2 regions of the Paenibacillus sp. FSL H7-0714 genome follow, and region 2 is predicted to be linked to the other one. Evidence: riboswitches for the same ligand, from Rfam matches in the RefSeq annotation. Region 2 holds a riboswitch; the other holds the start of a gene.
The links. A riboswitch is a leader RNA that binds a small molecule or an ion and turns the genes downstream of it on or off. The one in region 2 is predicted to bind cyclic di-AMP.
Positions count from the first base shown of each region.

Region 1: linked by a shared signal. The riboswitch ahead of NST34_RS17020 (APC family permease) and the one ahead of NST34_RS00540 (C40 family peptidase) in region 2 are both predicted to bind cyclic di-AMP.

Region 1 covers NZ_JBBOPT010000001.1:3,860,999-3,870,953, reverse strand. The annotation lists gene NST34_RS17030 (DsbA family protein) at 7-759, shown strand; gene NST34_RS17025 (disulfide oxidoreductase) at 756-1,220, shown strand; cyclic di-AMP (ydaO/yuaA leader) riboswitch at 1,418-1,576, shown strand; gene NST34_RS17020 (APC family permease) at 1,700-3,517, shown strand; gene NST34_RS17015 (ABC transporter substrate-binding protein) at 3,720-4,727, shown strand; gene NST34_RS17010 (FecCD family ABC transporter permease) at 4,949-6,004, shown strand; gene NST34_RS17005 (FecCD family ABC transporter permease) at 6,004-7,038, shown strand; gene NST34_RS17000 (ABC transporter ATP-binding protein) at 7,114-7,914, shown strand; gene murB (UDP-N-acetylmuramate dehydrogenase) at 8,066-8,977, shown strand; gene NST34_RS16990 (hypothetical protein) at 9,038-9,373, opposite strand; gene NST34_RS16985 (ABC transporter ATP-binding protein) at 9,587-9,955, shown strand, end outside.
Region 2 covers NZ_JBBOPT010000001.1:108,107-119,770, reverse strand. The annotation lists gene NST34_RS00570 (transglycosylase domain-containing protein) at 1-61, shown strand, start outside; gene NST34_RS00565 (AbrB/MazE/SpoVT family DNA-binding domain-containing protein) at 264-737, shown strand; gene NST34_RS00560 (YwhD family protein) at 839-1,345, opposite strand; gene NST34_RS00555 (M1 family metallopeptidase) at 1,449-3,455, shown strand; gene NST34_RS00550 (hypothetical protein) at 3,467-4,297, shown strand; cyclic di-AMP (ydaO/yuaA leader) riboswitch at 4,512-4,650, shown strand; gene NST34_RS00545 (C40 family peptidase) at 4,704-5,132, shown strand; cyclic di-AMP (ydaO/yuaA leader) riboswitch at 5,492-5,633, shown strand; gene NST34_RS00540 (C40 family peptidase) at 5,639-6,130, shown strand; gene NST34_RS00535 (GNAT family N-acetyltransferase) at 6,386-6,871, shown strand; gene NST34_RS00530 (c-type cytochrome) at 6,999-7,355, shown strand; gene NST34_RS00525 (4a-hydroxytetrahydrobiopterin dehydratase) at 7,447-7,734, opposite strand; gene NST34_RS00520 (hypothetical protein) at 7,963-8,256, opposite strand; gene motA (flagellar motor stator protein MotA) at 8,463-9,266, shown strand; gene motB (flagellar motor protein MotB) at 9,250-10,068, shown strand; gene rluF (23S rRNA pseudouridine(2604) synthase RluF) at 10,168-10,869, opposite strand; gene NST34_RS00500 (ATP-binding protein) at 10,859-11,664, opposite strand, start outside.

The DNA of each region.
Region 1 (9,955 bases), 3.8 Mb from region 2:
CTCTCCTTGAGTAAACCTAATAAAAGTACAAGCGTTCCCCAGCTTAGCAAACAAGAGAAACGGCGGGTAGAACAGGAGCAGCAAAAGCAGAAGACGAGAATTTTAATTATTAGTTCAATAGCTTTAGTAGTCATCATTTTTGTTGGATTGTTTATGTTAGCTTCGAAAGATGCCGCAAAAAATGCCACTTCGGGAGAACCAGTAGCATTCAATTACAGTGAGCTACCTAGAGTCGGTAAAGAGGATGCACCTGTTAAAATTGTTGAATTTGGAGACTTAAAATGTCCAGCGTGTTCCCAGTTTGCAACTTCAGTTAAACCGAAAATTGTTCAAGATTTTGTCAACGAGGGAAAAGCAGCGCTCTACTTTGTAAATATGGCTTTCGTTGGTCCAGACTCTGAAACTGCCTCACTTGCTGCATTATCTGTTTACCATCAGAATAATGATGAATTCTGGAAGTTCTATGATGCTGTATATGCTCAGCAAGGTGATGAGAGCGAAGAATGGGCGACTGAAGATTTCTTAGTAAGCCTTGCGGAGAAAGAGAAGTTAGCTATCGATTACGAACTGCTTCGTAAAGATATTAAGGATCGTACGTATGCAGATGAGCTGAATAAGGGTATGCAGTTAGCTAGTGAAGCTGGGGTGACGACTACACCATCCCTTTATATCAATGGAGTAATGACTACGGATCCATTTAACATTGAAGCGATTTCAACTGAAATTAACGACGCCGCAAAAGCTGTGGAGGCAAAGTGACAAAGTTCCTATCTTTTTGCAAGCGTAACTGCCTGTATCTGGCCTGGTTCGTCTCTTTAGTTGCTGTTGCTGGTAGCTTGTATCTGAGCGAAGTATTGAAATATGAACCTTGTAAGCTTTGCTGGTTCCAGCGAATTTTTATGTATCCTCAGTTATTCCTCTTGGGAATTGCAACCTTTCGAGGGGATAAAAGGATTATCCCATATGTACTTCCACTAAGCTTGATTGGTGGCAGTATCTCGATCTATCATTATGCGGAGCAGAAGATTCCTGCGTTAAGTAAAGTGCTTCCTTGTACAATTGGTGTTCCTTGTAATAAGGATTACTTGAACTTTTTTGGATTCATTACGATTCCTTTCCTTGCATTAATCGCTTTTGCTTTAATTAGCATTTTACTTTGGTACGGACGCAAGGAAGAAGAAGTGATGGAGTTAGATACAGAGGAAAGTTTAGGATTTTGATTTTTTAATTTTAAAGGATCCGAAAAAATGTGAAAAGTGATTAAAAACACGATCCAGAGGGATAATTGAAGAGAATGAAAGAGAGCATCCAATAAGACGCTGTATTTGCGCTTACTGGATGTTTTTTCATTCTTTTTTCATTTTTTTCAACGCTTTACTGTATACGCTTTGTAGACTAATATTAGACCTTGTGAGAAGTTGAATATGCGCTGAATTTTCTTAGGAAAAACGGGGGAACCAAACTTGGCATATGTGCCAATGGGGTGAATCGGAATGGGTCGATTAGACTTATACCGTAGGGCTAAACCACAGCCCGAATCCGCCAGCTAACCTCGTAAGCAAAGGTGGGATAATGACCATGCATAGCATGCGGATCATTTCCGTATGCTATTTTTAGTGTCTGCATTTATGAAATCCACCAATGAAAACAGCGCGCGGAAATTCCGTTTCAGCTCCCAAAGAAAGGAACTGTATCCACCATGGTAAGCAAGGTAAAACGACTATTGATCGGGCGTCCGATGAAGTCGAACGAACTCGATCATGAAAAGTTATCCAAGGTTAAAGCACTGGCTGTCCTGTCTTCTGATGCGCTCTCGTCTGTAGCCTACGGAACGGAACAAATTTTGATTGTACTGGTGGCTGCGGGGTTTACTGCCATCTGGTATTCCCTGCCAATTGCATTAGCCGTATTGGGCCTGCTGGCCATCCTGATTTTATCCTATCGGCAGACGATTTACGCTTATCCTCAGGGAGGCGGAGCTTACATCGTTGCCAAGAGTAATCTTGGTGTTCCGACAGGGCTCTTAGCAGGAGGGTCTTTGTTAGTGGATTACATTCTGACCGTAGCTGTTAGTGCGTCGGCAGGGACGGATGCGATCACATCGGCTTTTCCAAGTCTTCATAATCACACCGTTCTTATTGCAGTATCAGTTATTATTTTACTTACTTTGATTAATCTTCGCGGAGTTACAGAATCAGCTTCATTCATCGCAATCCCAGTGTATTTGTTTGTAGTGTCGATTGTAGTGTTGATTATCTCCGGTATTATTAAATATGCAGCAGGTGGCGTACATGCGAATGTCCCTGAAATTGGCTCTGCTGTTTCTAATGTTAGTTTGTTTCTACTATTAAAAGCCTTCAGTTCTGGCTGTTCGGCACTTACGGGTGTAGAGGCTGTATCTAATGCCATTCCAAACTTTAAAGCACCAGCTGAAAAGAACGCAGCCAAGACCTTAATGGTTATGGGGGTTATACTTGGATTTATGTTTACAGGTATCACACTACTGGCGTATTGGTACGGCATAGTGCCTGATGAAAAGGCAACGGTTGTTTCACAGATCGCTGAATCGACCTTTGGCCGCGGAACCTTATATTTTTTCATTCAAGGTATCACAGCAGTAATTTTGTTCTTGGCAGCTAATACAGCTTACTCAGCGTTCCCGCTGCTCGCATTTATGTTTGCAAAAGATAAATATATGCCACATGCTTTTATGGTTCGTGGAGACCGTCTAGGTTTCTCTAATGGTATTATTTTTCTAGGTGTTCTGTCTGCTGTGCTTGTAGCTGCATTCCACGGAAATACAGAAAGCTTGATTCCACTTTATGCGGTTGGTGTATTCATTCCTTTCACATTGTCACAGCTAGGAATGATGGTTCATTGGTTTAAAACAAAACCAGCGGGATGGAAAAAAAGATTTGTTGTAAATACCATCGGTATGCTGACTACATTGACGATTACGCTTATTTTTATCATCACTAAATTCTCAAGCGTATGGATGGCTTTCATTTTCTTACCTGCTGTAATGTTCGTGTTCCACCGGATTCACAAGCACTATTTGAACACTGCAGATCAGCTTCGTATATGCCCGAGTACAGATAAACCTTTGATTAAAGGCAGTACGGTTGTTGTTCCTGTTGCGGGTGTAACACGTGCTGTACTACATTCCATCAGCTATGCCAAGTCTCTAACGGATAATGTTGTAGCCGTGTATGTTGGCTTTGATGAAGAGGACATTCAAAAAATGGAGCAACGGTGGGAGGAATGGAATCCGGGTGTACGCCTGATTGTACTTCGTTCCAGATATCGCAGTATTATTCGTCCGTTAGTGAAATTTATTGATACAGTGGAGTGGAAGACCGCAGCGACGGATCATATCACGATTCTGATTCCACAGTTTATAACTAAGCATTGGTGGCAAGCTGTACTTCATAATCAGACCAGCTTTTTAATCCGTTCGTATCTAATGAATTCAAAAGATGTTGTAGTTGCGACTGTCCCATATCATTTGAATAAATAATGGATCATTAAGGAGAGGCTATATCCGGAACGTTCGGAATATAGCCTTTTTTTGTATTTTTGAGAAGGAAATTATTACAAATCCACAAAATTTAAAATTTATATGTTGACATAGAGAATGAGAATCAATATCATTTAAAAGTGAGACTGAGGTAGTCAACACCTTTGAATAACATAGGATGTACACACTAGGAGGGTATTTAATGTTTTTGTTTAACAGAATAAGATTTGGAAGCATGAAATTAACGATGATCGGATTAATGGTGATGGTGCTATTCTTATCCGCTTGCGGTAATAATAATCCCGGTAACGCTTCAAACGCAGGAACAGACAAAGCGACGGCACCTACTGCTGAAGCTACAGAAGCTCCTGCAGCTGCTAAGACGTTAACGGATGCAATGGGACATGAAGTAACGATTCCAGCTAATCCTGGGCGTGTACTGGGTTCTTATTTGGAGGATGCTTTGGTAACTCTAGGTGTGACTCCAGTAGCGCAATGGTCCGTGACTAATGGTATTCAAGATTATCTGTCCACTGAATTGAAGGATGTTCCTACGATCAGCTACGATCTTCCGCTCGAGGCAGTAACCAGCTTCGCTCCGGATCTTATCCTCATCCCATCGGAGTCATCTGTACAGAATGGTATCTATGACCAACTGAATAAGATTGCACCGACTTATGTGATTGGGGATAAGCTAAATCAAGATTGGCGTAAATCGCTACTCAAGATTGGTGAAATTCTGAACAAGACACCTGAAGCAGAGAAAGCCATTAAAGATTATGAAGACAAGGCGGCTGCAGCGAAAGAAAAGCTTAAAGGAGCTATTGGAGATGAGTCCGTGGCGATTTTATGGTTGGTACAAAAGAACTTCTATATTGTAGACGAAACCCGCAGCAGTGGTGCTGTATTATATACAGACCTTGGTGTAAAGCTGCCTAACTTAGTAACAGAAATTCCTGTTGGTACAAGAGCTACTTGGAATCCAATTTCGCTAGAGAAGCTTTCTGAGCTGACAGCAGATCATATTATCCTTGTAAATAGTGATAAGACTGAGGGTTCGGAGATTCTGGACAGTGCAATTTGGAAAGGAATCCCGGCTGTAAAAGCTGGTAATGTACATGAAATGAGCTCAACAAGCAGTTGGCTATACAGTGGTGCTAACGCTGGTGGCAAAATTATTGACGATGTGTTAAAAAGTTTTGTGAAATAAAGAGTCGTAATTCACCATGAATGAGACTGATCATTTGGGTGAGGAAGGGCGTGCAGATCAAGTATCTTAGGATACTTAGATCTGCACCATTTTTTTATAAACCGTTCCTGTATTACTGAAAAATAACTCCTACAATTGTACAACCTAATTTTTTTTGCGATAATGAGAATGATTGTTGTTATCATATAGACCATTGTAACTATCGATTAAGGAGACGACTCATGGTTTCACCCTCAGATTTCGCACATCGTAATAAAAATGATACACAAAAAGCTCTACATACCCGACCGGCAGCTGCAATGGGTATTCTAGTGTTTGGACTCGCTGCCATTGCTTTTGGACTGGCACTTTCGGTCTCAGTGGGTGCGGCAGATATCAGGCTAGCTACGGTATGGGAAGCAATATTTCATTTCAATCCAGATTTACAAAAGCATCAGGTGATAAGAGAACTGCGATTTCCACGCGCGATAGCAGGTGCTTTGGTCGGTGCTTGCTTCGCTGTAGCAGGGGCAATCATGCAGGGGATGACAAGGAACCCTCTTGCGGATTCAGGTCTGTTAGGCTTGAATGCGGGAGCAGGTGTAGCGCTGGCCATAGTTTTTGCTTTTGCACCTTCGATCTCATTCACTTCACTTATGTTGTTTTGTTTTATAGGTGCTGCTATAGCGTCTTTTATCGTATTTGGAATCGGGTCGCTATCTTTTAATGGCCTTACCCCTTTACGTTTGACGCTGGCAGGTTCCGCGGTTAGTGCACTACTGGTTGCTGTTAGTCAGGGCATAGCTATTCTTTTTAACTTATCCCAGGATATAGCCTTCTGGTTGGCTGGCGGAATGGGTGGGGCAAGCTGGACTCAGATCAAGATTATTTTCCCTTGGGTGTTCGTGGCATTAATCGCAGCGATGATGTTAGCGCGGTCTGTCACCTTGCTCAGCTTAGGAAGAGAAGTTGCAGTTGGTCTGGGGCAGCGGACAAGATTAGTACAGTTGGCATGTATGATTGTTGTAGTAGTTCTTGCCGGAAGTGCAGTCTCAATGGTTGGACCGATTGCTTTTATAGGACTAATTATTCCACATGTAACACGTTATTTCGTCGGAGTGGATTATCGCTGGATCATTCCTTGTTCGGCAGTTCTTGGGAGCGTATTGATCATCTTTGCGGATATCGCCGCTAGAATGATAAATGCCCCTTATGAGACGCCGCTAGGCGCATTAATTGCCATCATCGGTGTACCTTTCTTTATTTACTTAGCGAGTAAGCGGAAGGGGGAGCTGTAATGCACAGAACAACCCTTTCTCCCAATGATAATGAACGCCGTACACGTGCTATTACAGTGTTATCGCTCCTTGCCATATTGATCGTTGTTGTTTTTATTGTCAGTATGAATACAGGATTTATGCGTCTATCCCCACGGGAGGTATTACATACACTGCTGGGTGATGGAACTCATCAGCAAAAGCTTATTTTATTTGATTTCAGATTACCTCGCATCGTAATTTCATTGTTGGTTGGAGCGGGCTTTGCAGTGTCAGGCTGTATTTTACAAAGTCTCGCAAGAAATGCACTTGCCGAACCGGCTACGCTGGGCATAAGTGCGGGTGCTGGTTTTGCGGTAATCATTTTTATCTCGTTTTTTCCGGCTACAACAGCAGCTCCGGTATTTGTCTTGCCGCTCTTAGCGCTTGGAGGGGCTAGCTTAACCGCCGCTTTAATCTATGTTCTTGCTTATAGAAAAGCAGATGGTCTATCTCCAACAAGGTTGATCCTTATCGGGATTGCAGTCGCTGCCGGAATTAACGCTTGCCAGCTGGTGTTGGCACTTCGGCTTGATCCCAATAATTATCAGTTTGTAGCGACTTGGATCGCCGGGAAAATATGGGGTGGCGATTGGAGATTCGTCCTTGCTCTGCTACCTTGGATAGCGATTCTGTTACCGTTCGCCTTCTATAAAGCCCGTATTCTTAATGTATTGAATCTAGGGGACCATACTTCAGTAGGACTTGGAATGCGAGTGGAGAAGGAGCGTATTCTCCTTCTAGTGACAGCAGTTGCGCTAGCCGGCTCCTGCGTTGCTGTAAGTGGAGGAATTGGCTTTGTCGGCCTAATTGCACCACATCTTGCCCGCAAGCTTGTGGGACCCCGTCATCAGGTATTATTGCCCGCTAGTGCGTTGACAGGGGCGCTTCTTATGATTACTGCTGATACTATCGGCAGATGGGTGTTACAGCCTGCAGAAGTTCCAACAGGCATCGTGGTTGCGATCATTGGTGCACCTTACTTTTTATATTTACTCGCCAAATCAAAAGCATAATGCGTACGAAGCGAGTTTTACTATGTAGTTCATTCTAGGAGCATAGCTCCATAAAACTTTTAAGGAGTTGTTAACATGTCAGAACGTTTGAACACAGAAGAGTTAAGTATTGGGTATGCAGAGGCTACAATTGTTAAAGGGTTGAACTTAACTATCCCTACGGGAAAAATAACCGCACTAGTGGGCGCTAACGGTTCTGGTAAATCTACAATTCTTAAAACAATGGCCCGGATCATGAAGCCTAAGAGCGGCAGCGTAATGCTGGACGGCAAATCGATCCATAACTTTTCAACGAAAGAGGTAGCTCGTCAGCTTGCGATCTTACCGCAAAACCCAACGGCTCCAGACGGACTAACGGTCTCTGAACTTGTCAGCTATGGTCGCTTCCCGCATCAAAAAGGATTTGGCACAATGACAGCAGAGGATCGCAGCATTATCTCCAACGCAATCACTGTTACAGGTATGGAGCCTTTCCATGACCGTCCGATTGACCGCTTATCTGGAGGACAACGTCAGCGTGCTTGGATCGCTATGGCATTGGCGCAAGAAACTGACATTCTATTCCTGGACGAACCAACAACATTTCTAGATATGGCTCACCAGCTTGAAGTTCTACAGCTTCTGCAAAAGCTGAATGAGGAAGAAGGCCGTACCATTATCATGGTCGTGCATGACTTGAATCATGCTACTCGTTATGCGCAGCATATGGTAGCTATTAAATCCGGTACTGTGGTTAGTGAAGGCTCACCTACTGAAGTTATGACACCAGATGTACTGCGGGAAGTGTTTGGAATTGAGGCAGATATTGTTCCAGATCCACGTACCGGTGTGCCGCTGTGCCTTCCTTACGAGCTTGCGGCCTACAAAGCTGTGTAATCATAATTGAAAATCATACAACGAACAGGCTCCCGTCATTGACAAGGGAGCCTGTTCGTTGTTACAGTTGTGGTTGCCTACAAATCCATGATACCACTACTAAAAATAGATCAAGGACCATCATTTATACATGGTTAAAGGAGCATGAAACATGAATATTGACAAAATTCAAAATGACCTAGAGCAGCTAATGACTGCAGGGATTGTGAAGAGTCATGAGAACTTAAAAGATCACGTGTATACCAAAATGGGCGGTAAAGCTGATATTTTGGCAGCACCAGCTACTTATGAGGAAATTCAAAAGATCGTTACATATGCGGAACAGAATGGGATAAACCTTACGGTACTTGGGAACGGCTCCAATGTGATTATCCGTGATGGCGGTGTGCGTGGAATAGTTCTGCAAACGGCAGGACTAACGGATGTGGGGATTCGAGACAATCTCTTATATGCGGAGTGTGGCGCTAAGATTATTGATGTTTCCAGATATGCGCTGGATATGGAGCTTACGGGTCTTGAGTTCGCCTGTGGTATTCCAGGAACGGTTGGTGGAGCGTTATACATGAACGCAGGCGCTTACGGCGGAGAAATTAAAGATGTACTGCATAGTGCACTGGCTATAACTAAGAGCGGACAATTAGTGACTCTGCAAGGGGATGAGCTGCAATGGGGTTATAGAAAAAGCGTGTTCGCAAGCGGTGAATACATCGTACTTGAGGCCAATTTTGCTATGACTTCTGGTGATGCATTAGCTATCAAGTCGAAAATGGATGAACTTACTTATCTGCGTGAATCCAAGCAACCGCTTGAGTATCCTTCCTGTGGTAGTGTCTTTAAACGTCCTCCAGGTCGGTTTGCAGGTCAGTTAATTCAAGAGAGTGGCTTGCAGGGAACAAGAATTGGTGGTGCTGAGGTATCCAAGAAACATGCAGGGTTTATTGTAAATGCAGATAATGCAACCGCCAGCGATTACATTGGGCTAATTCACCATGTAAGAGCAACTGTGAAGGATAAATTCGGCGTGGAGCTTGAAACTGAAGTGGAGATCATTGGGGAAGAGTAACTATTAATTAGAAAGAGCCCACAGATTACTGTGGGCTCTTTTGCTGTCATTACATATGGCTTAATCCACTGAAAGGGTATATTTAGCTCTCTCAGTAGTTATTCCAGCCTTGCGATCACTTATGTCCTCAATCCGAAGCCCGTCAATAGCTAAGTCATAGGTGGAGTGTGGTAGCGATACTAGCTCACCATCGGCGTTTAAAGTGCTGCCAAATCCTTTTAATATTAATGCACTCCCAAGATAATCATCGATAACATCCTCCGCACTCCGAAACTCAACAGCCTCTAGATTAAAATGAATTTTATCCAGATCACGAAGCTCTTTCTTTTCAATTACAATAGTTTCATTCACATGACTGTTAATCCAGTCCATAAGTTTCTGTATACTTTGTTCCATTAGATGATCCCACCCTTACCTCGAAGATTATTATGTTTAAGTTACCCTTTTCTTAGGATTTGAATCCTTACTTTTGCCACATCTGAGCGGATTTGAACAAAGGAAGGTACTGAGGAATAGCGAATGTTACAGAATAGCAACAACAGAGATAATCCTCTACAACCAGAATAAGGATAGAAGAAAGTTAACTATTCTAAAAAGGGGGGAGTGTTATTGATTCAGCTAACTGAGGTCTCAAAATATTATCAGGAGAGGTGTGCAGTTGATCGAATTACTTTCACGGTGGAGAAAGGTGAGGTCTTTGGATTTCTAGGTCCCAATGGTGCAGGGAAGACTACAACGATGCGCATGATGACAGGGCTTCTTCAGTCTACAAGCGGAGAAATTTTAATTAATGGCATGAATATTTCACGTCATAAAAAAGAAATCCATGCTCAAATTGGTGTTGTTTTCGAGCTTCCGAACCTATACATGCGTAGTTCTATTCGAAATAATCTGGAGCTGTTCGCTGATCTGTATAGGGTAGCAGGAAATCGAGTGAATGAAGTCATGGAAACCCTCCAGCTGTTAGATAAGGAAAAA
Region 2 (11,664 bases):
AGATCCTGCTGAAGAAAGTCGTTCCCTGTGGAACAATATTAAACGCTGGTGGTTGAATTAACCTCTTCATTAATTGAAGAGGTTTTTCTTTTTTATTACTTATTTATTGTAGAATCCATAGGATGGCCAAACTCGATTTTCACTTCTCCCACAAAGGATGTAACCGCTTCATTAATTATATTCACCCCATTCTCTTAACTCACAATTACTGCTATAATAGTTAGTAGCAACCAAAATATAAAGATGTAAATGAGGGACATGGGATGAAGGATACAGGCATGATCCGGAGTTTAGACAGTCTTGGGAGAATTGTGGTTCCCGCAGAAATCCGTATGACTCGTAATATCGACATTGGTGATCCTATCGAATTTTTTATATTAAACGATAACACCATCATACTCAGGAAGTACACCTCGACAGAATGTACGTTTTGCAGAAGCCACGACCATGTCACCTACTATAAAGAGCAATTTATTTGCAGTAGCTGTCTAAAAGAAATTGCCGACCCTGAACGCATGTCTCAAGTGCCTGAGGCGCGCCAAGATTTTGCAGGCGAAGTGTCAGAACACAGCAGCACGATCCGGAAGACGAAGACAGAGGATATGTGCCAACGCCTGGAGCGGGCCATAGAAGAACATCCATATGCCAATCAGAAAGAGCTTGCTGAAATTCTTGGGATCAGTCAAGCCAGAGTAAGTCAACTCAAACGCAAACTTAGTACGGCAGGCAAATCGTAAACTAATTCATTGTGTTCAATTCAAAAAGGCTTCGACTCTCCTATTTCAGGATGTCGAAGCCTTTTTTCTGTATCAGGTAACCTTGACCGGGTAATTCATTCCTACTCGTTCAGTGTAGCCTTAAGCTCATCGGAGGACGCAGTCCACCATGCCTCATTATGAGAGATCAAGAGGGATTTGAGAGCAGCTTTTTCAACTGCGCCAAGCCCTCCCACATCGATTTTGCGTTTTAGAGCAGCATCCAACTTATTGACATGCTCGGCGAGAATTTTCCAACCACGACGCGCTTCCGTATCGATCCACATTTCGCAGGCCGTTATTCCACCATAGAATTGACTATCCTGTGTACGGTCCACTGCTACCCATACTACCCAAACCTGTCTACCATTAGGTACATCTTCACGGTTCATGGAGAATTTAATCCCCTTTTCAACCTTACTCTTGGCATGCATGGCACCAATATCAATGACTGCTTCACCGCCATCAATAATGACAGGCGATACGTTATTGAGCTCTATAGAGCCTGCTCCAAAGCCTTTATGTTTACTTTTGGCATTCACAATATTTAAGGCAATCTGTTTCTTGCCCTCCGGTTGTATGTTGTCCACGAGTGCACACCCTTCCTCTTACGAATAATTTAATTTTAGCTAATAATGCGGCGATTGCAAACATATACATCCCGTAGATGCTTGTCACGGGAGGAATCACACTATGAAGTCACTGTCATTAAGGTACATCATCATCTTTGCGACCCTGGCCACCCTCGTGCTATTAGGAGGCATATGGGTCTATTCGGGGGATAACTCCACATCTTCTGTTACTAGCTTTGTTTCAAAAGAGGCCAAGTCCTCAAGCGGCACAGCTCCTGCAGCTGCACCACAACAGACACTGCCTGAAAGCGCCCCCGTTCCAGCAGAAGAGGCATTAAGTCAACGAGTTGTCGAGTATCACATCGATGTTCAGCTTGTTCCTGATACAGAAACCTTAATCGCTTCTGAGACGGTAACCTGGACACACCCCGGTGTAAAACCGGTAAGTGATCTATATTTTCATATGTATCCAAATGCTTTTGCTTCACCAGATACTACCTTTATGAAGGAGTCCGGGGGAACGCTCAGAGGTGACACCATGCCAGAGAACGGCTTCGGAAGTATGACTTTAACCGATTTGCGCACAACAGAAGGAACATCACTAATGCAAAGAGTGCAATTTGTACAACCCGATGATGGTAACGTCAACGATAAGACACTCCTAAAGGTACATCTCCCACAGCAGGTTAATGGTGGAGAAAGTGTCACGCTTAAACTCCAGTACGAGGTCCAGCTCCCCAAAATATTTGCCCGTATGGGCGCATCCGGCAATTTCGTGATGGCTGGGCAATGGTTCCCTAAACTTAGTGTATACGAGCCTATGGGCACACGTGGGGTTAAGGAGGAAGGCTGGGATTTGCATCAGTACCACGGCACCTCTGAGTTTTACAGCGATTTTGGCATCTTTAATGTAACGATTGCGGTTCCTTCCGACTACACGGTAGCTTCGACCGGATTTCCTGTGAAGAATGCCAAGCTAAAGCAAGATCAAAAAATATATCAGTTCTACGCTGACGATGTCCATGACTTTGCGTGGGCGGCATCCCCTGATTTTACAGTAGCCGAAGAAGCCTTCTCTACGCCAGAAGTGCCTGGTGTACGGATTAAGGTGTATCTCGATCCATTACACAAAGACTTAAAGGAACGATACCTTCAGGCCGCTAAGGCAGCTCTGACCTACTTCAGCAAATGGTATGGTCCTTACCCCTACTCGACTCTGTCTATTATCGTTCCGCCTAAGGAGGGGAATGGGGCTGGAGGAATGGAGTATCCAACACTCATTACAGCATTTGGAGCCACAGACTCTTCTCCTGACACCTCACTTGAAAGAACCGTCGTTCATGAAATTGGCCATCAATACTTTTACGGCATGGTAGCCAGCAATGAATTCGAAGAGGCTTGGCTAGATGAAAGCTTCACTTCTTATGCTGAAGACAGACTCATGGAGCAAGAATATGGCATCAAAACGAATCTCCCTCTTCAGTCCAGCTTGGTGACCAAATCAGAGCCGCTAAATTTAGAAACATGGAAATATACCGGGGCAGAATCCTATAGCCGGAATGTGTATATTCGCGGAAAGCTAGTACTTAAGGATATTGAACGCCAAGTAGGCACTAAGGCAATGAACAGCATCATGTCCACTTACGCACGTAAATTCCGTTTCCAGCACCCCACTACGTCTGATTTTCAAAAAGTCATTGAGAAGGTAACCAAAAAATCATGGCAGCCTTATTTCGAAGATTATATTTATGGTGGTGGTGCTCCTGATTTCTCAGTAGATACGATTACGATTAAAAAGAATGGCAACAGCGATGCTCAGAGCTATGAATCCATAGTAAAGATTACAAACAAAGGGAGCCATTACGTTGACGTTCCCATTAAATTCACATTCGCCGATGGCTCTGCTACAGAGCGGGTCTGGAGCGGTGAAGGAGCAGAGACTACCTTCCAATTGTTAAGCGATAAGCTTCTGCTCTCTGCTGAGGTTGATCCTGAGCATACCATTCTGTTAGAAAACAAACATCTTAATAACTTCAGACTGGCGGAAATAGAGCCCAAAACGCTCTCCCGCTGGACATTAAGTGTAACTAAACTAGTTGAAACCGTGCTCGGAACTCTTGTCTGGTGAGGTGAATGATTGTGAGAACATCGATAACCCGCGGCTGGCAAAGCATGAAGGAGCAATTTTATATTCTGATTCTGCTCTTCATCTACCGACTGCTCTGGGGCTACTTTATGTACGGCTTCATCCGATCTGCTATCGTTCCAATTCTACTACGTTATCCAGATAAAGACGCTGGAGGCAGCGGAATGGGCAGACTACTCTATTATGTCGAAGGGCAGTTCAGCTTGAACACAGATCCTGCGATACGTACTTGGTTATGGATGTTCCTAGGACTTGTTGTCTTACGACTGCTACTCTCCCCCTTCATAAGGGCAGGATTACTGCATGAACTCCATCAGGAGCGAAAAGGAGAGCGTGGCCTGTTCTTTTTTCCCGGTATGAAGCTTTATGGATTTCCAGTGTTTATCTTCAGTCTAATCGAATGGGTGCTGGCTCTACTTCCGTTATACTGGCTTGCTCCAAAAATGTACGGGCTATTCTTGTCCTCCTTTCTGAACTACTCTTTGTTACTTCATTTAGTTCCATACGTATTGGCATGGCTTATATACATCTTTATCGTGCGCCTGTTCCTTCTATATATGCAGTTTGGTTATACCAGCGGCACGGGGATGTTCTCCTCCTTATTCATTTGCTTGAAGTCGCTGATTCCGGCAATAGGAATTTCAATCATACTTGGTGCAGCAGGCCTGATCCTTTTGCTAGTGTGCGGACTAACGGGTATCTTCTGTCCTGGCCTACCAGCACTTCTTATTCGTCAACTTTCATCACTGCCCTCAACACTCTTCAAAATGTGGGGAATTTCAGCTCAATATCATCTATGGCACAGTAAAGCATTTCCACAATAATTTGAAGCATTACAGAACATAATATAAGAGTCCCGGTTCCTGAATCAGGAGCTGGGACTCTTTCGCGTTATAGACAAATTATGAGGATTTGCAAAATCGTAAAGACTTTGTTACAATAAGTCCTGTTCCATTGGTAACAAGTTTGTAATCATTTGAAACGATTTCTACATAACTTCATGTATTTGTCGTAGTCATGTCGATAAGTCACTATCTGGTGCATAAAACGCCGAATTCCTTGCACCGGGAAGTGGGGGAACCATATTTTGGGTGAATTGATCTCGCTTTGCAGTGATCATAGGGGAACCTTCTACCGAATCCTTAAGCTAACCTCACAGGCATTGGAAGGGGTACAATTTTTTTGAAGAATTTAAGAAAAGCATGCGTCGCTGCGGCGCTAGGACTTGTGATGGCGTTCTCTATTGGTGGAGGAAGTGCCTTTGCAGATTCTAAGATGGACAGTGTTATTTCAAAGACAATTGGAGTTGCCTATAAAACCGGAGGCACTAGCACTGCCGGGTTTGACTGTTCTGGATTTACTACGTATGTATTCAAGAAGGTGGGTCTTTCTTTGCCCCGTACTTCAAAAGCTCAATATAATGTCGGAACTCCTGTAGCCAAAAGCAAATTGCGTTCAGGTGACCTAGTTTTCTTTAACACATTGGGCAACGGCGTATCCCATGTCGGCATTTATGTTGGAAACGGAAAATTCGCACAATCATCATCTTCATATGGCGTGACCATCACTTCACTTAGCCAGTCCTACTGGGCCAATCGCTACGTTGGTGCTAAAAGAGTAATGAGTACTTCCTCATATCAAGCTATAGCCTACGATTAATACTTCCCCACAACTATAACCTCACAATTACATTATATAGACCTGGGTTTGATTATTGACTTAATCGAATCCAGGTTTTCTTTTGCCTTATTATATTCTTTACACCTCTAGAACGGACTTTAAACACTTTTATTTGATAAAAATTTCAATAAATATAAAAATTAGTTTAATATTATCGCTTACATATGCATTTTGTCTTTAAAAAAACGAATTTTTCTGCATGATTATGTTAAAAACGATTGCCAAGCGGCACTCTGTTTGTTACAATAACTGCAGTAAGATTTTAGTAACATTTTTGTAATCATTAAGTTGTTATTTACAAAGGTTTTGTCATGTATTGATTACAAGCTATTCCTAATCAACAGTATTAGCCGAGTTTCCTAACTATTAGGAAAACGGGGGAACCAACTTTGGGTGAATTGACCTCCATTTTTAGAGGGGTCATAGGGGACCTTCAACCGAACCCTTAAGCTAACCTCGTAGGCATCCGGAAGGGGTATAAACTTTTGAAGAAGAAGCTAGCAGCAGCAGTACTTAGCTTTTCCATTATTTTCACCATCGGAGCAGGAAGCGCTTTCGCGGATTCCAAAATGGATAAAGTGATCGACAAGACCATCGGAACTAAGTACGTATCCGGCGGCATCTCCACAAATGGATTTGATTGCTCCGGATTTACAATGTATGTATTTGATAAAATTGGTATAAACCTACCACACCAATCAGGTTCCCAGTATCAAATGGGTACTGCTATCTCCCAAGATGATTTAAGATCTGGAGATCTTGTATTCTTCAATACAAGTGGTAAGGGTGTCTCCCATGTCGGTATTTATGTCGGTGAAGGCAAGTTTGCACACGCATCTACCTCACGCGGTGTAACAATTAGCTCCCTGAGTGATAGCTACTACGTGAAACGCTACATCGGTGCTAAACGAATTATGAGCACGGATGCTTATCATTCTGTTGCTTCTGAGACAGAAGATAATGATGATGTTCAATAAGTAAATCGTACATAGGCTCTTTTCCAAGATGTTGATTCTTGGGGAAGAGCTTGTTTTTTGTCTTATTTAGTATTTACCCCTCTCAGAATTTGTAAAACAATAATCCTCATAAATTTCTGAGTCGACCATGCCTCTTTTTGTATATAATTAGTTACAAGCATAAACGCCTTCGATATCCTTATAAGGACCATAAGTATTTTAAGCTAGAAATATAAGACATTTTAAGTCCCCCCGTGAAAGGAGGTCCTTGACCTTATGATAAATCCCTCTGTTACTTTTCATGTAGCGCCTATGGAGACCAGTCACGCGGAAGAGATTTGCAACTGGGATTACACTGCCCCTTATAATATTTACGGCTGGATGCCGTGGGAGCAAATGCAGGCTCTTGGAATCGAGTTCGGTGACCCGCAGCTACGGAATGAGCAATATGTCTCCATATTAAATGGGCAAGGGATTTTGTGTGGATTCGCGCAGTTGTTTCCAATGGAAGGTGTTGTTCGCTTGGGGATTGGTATGCGCCCTGATCTATGCGGTCAAGGTCTAGGAAAAATATTCATGGATGCAATCGTGCAAGCAGCCTTGCTTCGTTATCCTGAGCGTGAGATTGATCTAGAGGTATTGACCTGGAACCAGCGGGCGATCCGAACTTACCAAAAGTGTGGATTTACGATTACCGATACGTATGAACGCCTAACCCCCACAGGAAACAAACCTTTTTATTGCATGGTCTATGATAAATAATATTAAATTCCATATTTTTCAATGATTTGATGGTATTATCGTTCATTTTTTTGTCACAAACCCTATGATAACGCTTCACCTTGAGCTATAATGTAGGGAGCAGCTTACATAGAAGGGACGAACTGGGATGCAGAAATGGATCATGAGCGGTTTGTTTTTTGCCGCCTGTGCCTTTGCGGTAGTACTTATGTTTACACTTCCAGGTAAAGAAGAGGTAGCTGAACAGAATAAGCCGACGATGCCGGAAGTCCAATTGGATGCGGCAAAGGCCGAAGCAACCGTGAAAGCCAGCTGTATCACCTGTCACGGCGATCAGCTTCAAGGTGGAGTTGGACCCAGTCTTCAAAATGAAGGCGGTCAGCATGATGCTGAAGAAATCTACAGTATCGTCACTAAAGGACGAGGTCAAATGCCTTCCTTTAAAGAAAAGCTAGCCCCTGAGGAGATTGCAAACGTCGCCCTCTGGCTCTCAGAGAAAAAGTAACAGTAACTACTACCTAAGCAACAAAAAACGCCTGTGCCAGAAGATAGTTCACTATCTGCGCACGGGCGTTTATTTATGAGTTTAGGTGACACTAACGATTTTTCTCAAAGGCTTCATTAAATTCATGTGCCTCTCGAATATCTAGAGCTGTAATACCGTCTTCCTCATTTGATTTCAGTCGTAAAGTCACTGTCTTATAATCAATCGTAATATGTGGATGGTGATCAAAGGCTTCTGAAATGGTGGCTACTTCATCAACGAAAGCAATACCCTTCATATATTGGCTGAACATATATTTTCGCACCATGGTATTCTCTTCCAGCTTCCAACCTTCCAGCTTGCTGATCTGCTCACGCAGTTCTTCTTCGGTAAATAACAATTCGTTTCCTCCCTTACTAAAAATTGCAGTAAAATCCGCAGGTCCCTTTACTCGTCTTATTCGTTAAACAAAACATCCCTTAGCTTCTGAGGTCCAAGGGATGTGCCAGGATAAAGGCAATATTTTCGATTAAATGTATTCAAGAATCCCAGCGATTATAACTCGGCTACACCAATTTTAACACGGGCTACTAACTACGGGCAAATTACGCCCCGCCGCCGCCTCTTCTTAAATCAAAACAACAGAGGCTAAATCCTCTTCTCCGACTAAAATATTAATGCGGTGAGTGTCCTTATCGTAGATGATAACGCCGCTCCCCACCTCAATCATAGGTTCATTACCCAGCGCGAAGAAAAGATCCTCAGCCAGTGCCTCCCATACCTCCATCTTGGATTCCTGCGGCAATTCTTGCCACTCTTCCGGATCCATTTCAAAAAATAAGTACCCATCGGAAATTCTTCCGACAGCCTCAGTCAAATCCGTTAGGATTTCACCGTAATCTCTACCATGCTTTACACCCACATGTATCACTCCGTTTTCTCCACAGATGAATAATTACTTACCTTATCCATTATAGCCGAAAAAATGACTTCACAAAAAACGGAATGATGTCGATAAATAAGAATATACGTTATTCGGTTTCGAACAGAGTGCCTTGCCGCTGTTTCAAGGATGATATACGCGGCTTTGTCGGAACACATCTTATAATCTCATGGACGAGGTGCATAATGGAAATTTCAACAATACTTGGTTTAATTTTTGGTCTAGTTGCAGTTATTTGGGGTATGATCCTCAAGCACGCTCCTCTTCACGCTTTAGCCACACCTGCTGCTTACGTTATTATCTTAGTGGGTACGGCAGCTTCCATCTTTATGGCCTTTCCGTTCTCGGAGGTCAAGAAGATTCCAAGTCTGTTTAAAATGATTTTTGTCAAAAAGAAATTAATCAGTAAATCCGAATTAATTACTATGTTCATGGAGTGGGCTTCTATTACACGGCGTGAAGGTCTGCTGGCTCTTGAGTCGAAAGTCGATGAAATAGAAGATAACTTCCTCAGAAATGGCATGCGGATGATTATTGATGGAAATGATCAGGATTTTGTCCGCGATGTTCTCATGGAGGACATCCACGCCACAGAGGATAGACATAAAGCAGGCGCACTCATTTTCTCACAAGCAGGTATGTATGCTCCTACACTTGGCGTACTCGGGGCCGTTATCGGACTTATAGCCGCTCTGGCTGATATGAGTGATATGAACAAATTGGCTGCAGCAATCGGGGCTGCCTTCATCGCAACACTACTCGGTATCTTTACAGGTTACGTATTATGGCATCCTATTGCCAATAAGCTAAAACGACTTTCCAAACGTGAAATTGAAGTTCGAATGATGATGGTCGAAGGTCTTTTGTCCATACAATCCGGTGTATCCACTATTGCCATCAATCAGAAGCTTGCTGTCTTCCTGACACCTTCGGAACGAGCTAAGTTAAATGATGAGAAGGAGAGTGGATCGGGTGAGCAAAAAGACTAGACGACACGAAGAGCATGAAGAACACGCCGATGAATCGTGGCTACTGCCTTATTCTGATCTTATGACCCTTCTGGTAGCCTTGTTCATCGTAATGTATTCTATGAGTGCAACGGATGCCAAAAAATTCGAAGAGATGAGTCAAGCCTTCAGTTCTGCTCTTAATGGCGGTACAGGTGTTCTTGAAGAGCGGGCGGCAATGCCATCTAAGAGTCAAGAGGATTTAGGAAAAAATGATCAAATGGATAAATCAGTAACCAAGAAAAATGAACAAACAGAAATGGCTAAGCTGCGGCAAAAGGAACAAGAGGATTTAGAGAAGCTTAAGAAGCAGTTTGATCAATATATCAGCAAGAACGGCCTTACCGATCTACTCAGTACTAAGCTCAATCAATCCCAGCTTATGATTACGATAAGTGATAACGCGTTGTTCGCATCCGGACAGGCAGTAGTTAAAGATGATTCTCGGCAATTAGCAAAGTCCATCTCAACCATGCTGCAGCAATTCCCGGATTATGACGTAGTCGTGCAAGGACATACCGATAATATCCCTATCTCTAATAGCGACTATTCTTCCAACTGGGACCTGAGCGCCGATCGCGCCCTTCAGTTCATGAAGATCTTGCTAACAAATACGAACCTGAATCCACGGAAATTTAGTGCGATTGGATACGGGGAATACCACCCCATTTCTGAAAATACAACAGCTGTTGGACGAAGTAAGAACCGCCGGGTTGAAGTATCCATTATTCGTAAATATCAAGAAACCAAAGAGTTCTCAGGTATTGCTCCTTCCGATGAATAATGGTTATCCTATTACAAACATAAAGAGCTGTCCCAAGGTCTTAGACCGATGGAACAGCTCTTTTTTGATACATTGTATTCAAATCTAGGCATTTCTAAGTTATAGAAGTTCGTAGTTCAGTGTAGCTCCAAGTTCTTGCTTCTCTTCAGCAGACAGCTCACGCCATTCTCCTGTTTGTAATGCCCCTAGACGAATATTCATAATCCGAATGCGTTGAAGCTTTCTAACCTCGTAGCCAAAAGCGCTGCACATACGGCGGATCTGACGATTCTTACCCTCCATCAAAATAATACGGAATACACGCTCTGTAATACGAGTGACCTCACAAGGTAGCGTCTTCTCACCTAATATCTTTACGCCGCTGGACATGCCGGTAATAAATGATGGCGTAATCGGTCTGTCTACAGTAACAACATACTCTTTTTCATGCCGACCTTCGGACCGTAAAATCTTGTTAACGATGTCCCCATCGTTGGTAAGCAAAATCAATCCTTCTGAATCCTTATCGAGTCGCCCAATCGGGAAGATTCGCTCATGATGACCTACAAAATCAACAATATTCCCCTTAATATGCTGCTCTGTAGTTGAAGTGATACCCACTGGCTTGTTTAACGCAATGTAAACCGTCTGGCTTGATGTTTCAAGCGCAACACCATCTATTCTCACATCATCGCCTGGAACGGCCTGACTGCCAAGCACAGCAGGTTCTCCGTTGATCGTAACTCTACCACCTTCCACCAGCTTATCTGCTTCACGGCGTGAACAGTACCCTGTCTCACTGATGAATTTATTAATTCTCACGTTGTCCTTCACTCCGTTCATCCTTAATATTAAGCCAAGGGGTATCCGTACCAGCTGCAGGCAGCTTGATCATAACAGTTGTCCCTTGACCCACTTCACTTTGTATTTCCAAATGACCCTTATGAGCCTGAATAATACGTTGGCTAATCATTAGCCCTAAGCCTGTTCCCGACTCCTTATTGGTGAAGAAGGGCTCACCCAGCTTAGGCAGCATATCCTTAGGAATTCCTTCGCCTTGATCTGAAATAAGAATGAAGACAGAATCCAAGGTATTTCTTAACTCCATTGAAATCACACCACCATCAGGCATAGCTTCAATAGCATTTTTGACGATGTTAATAAACACCTGCTTTAGCTGGTTCACTTCACAATGTACGGTGGATGGATATTCAGAGAATGTCGCACTAAACTGAATCCCAAACAAATGAGCTTGACTGTCTAATAGAGAAACCACATCACCAAGGATATCCCGCACATCTTTTTCCTGAAAATGAACAGCTTGAGGCTTGGCCAAAATCAAAAATTCACTTACGATCAGATTAATCCGCTCGAGCTCGGACAACATCAGTTCAATATGGAGGGGGACCAAAATCTGCTTTTCTTGTTGAAGCTGCAGAAATCCTTTTAGCGTCGTAAGAGGATTACGAATCTCATGAGCTACTCCCGCGGCTAATTGACCAACTGTAGTCAGCTTCTCAGAGCGTCTAAGCAGTTCCTCCATTCGGTTACGTTCCGTCATATCACGTGAGACGTGAATAAAGGAATGTGGATACCCGTCTTCATCACGAATCACTG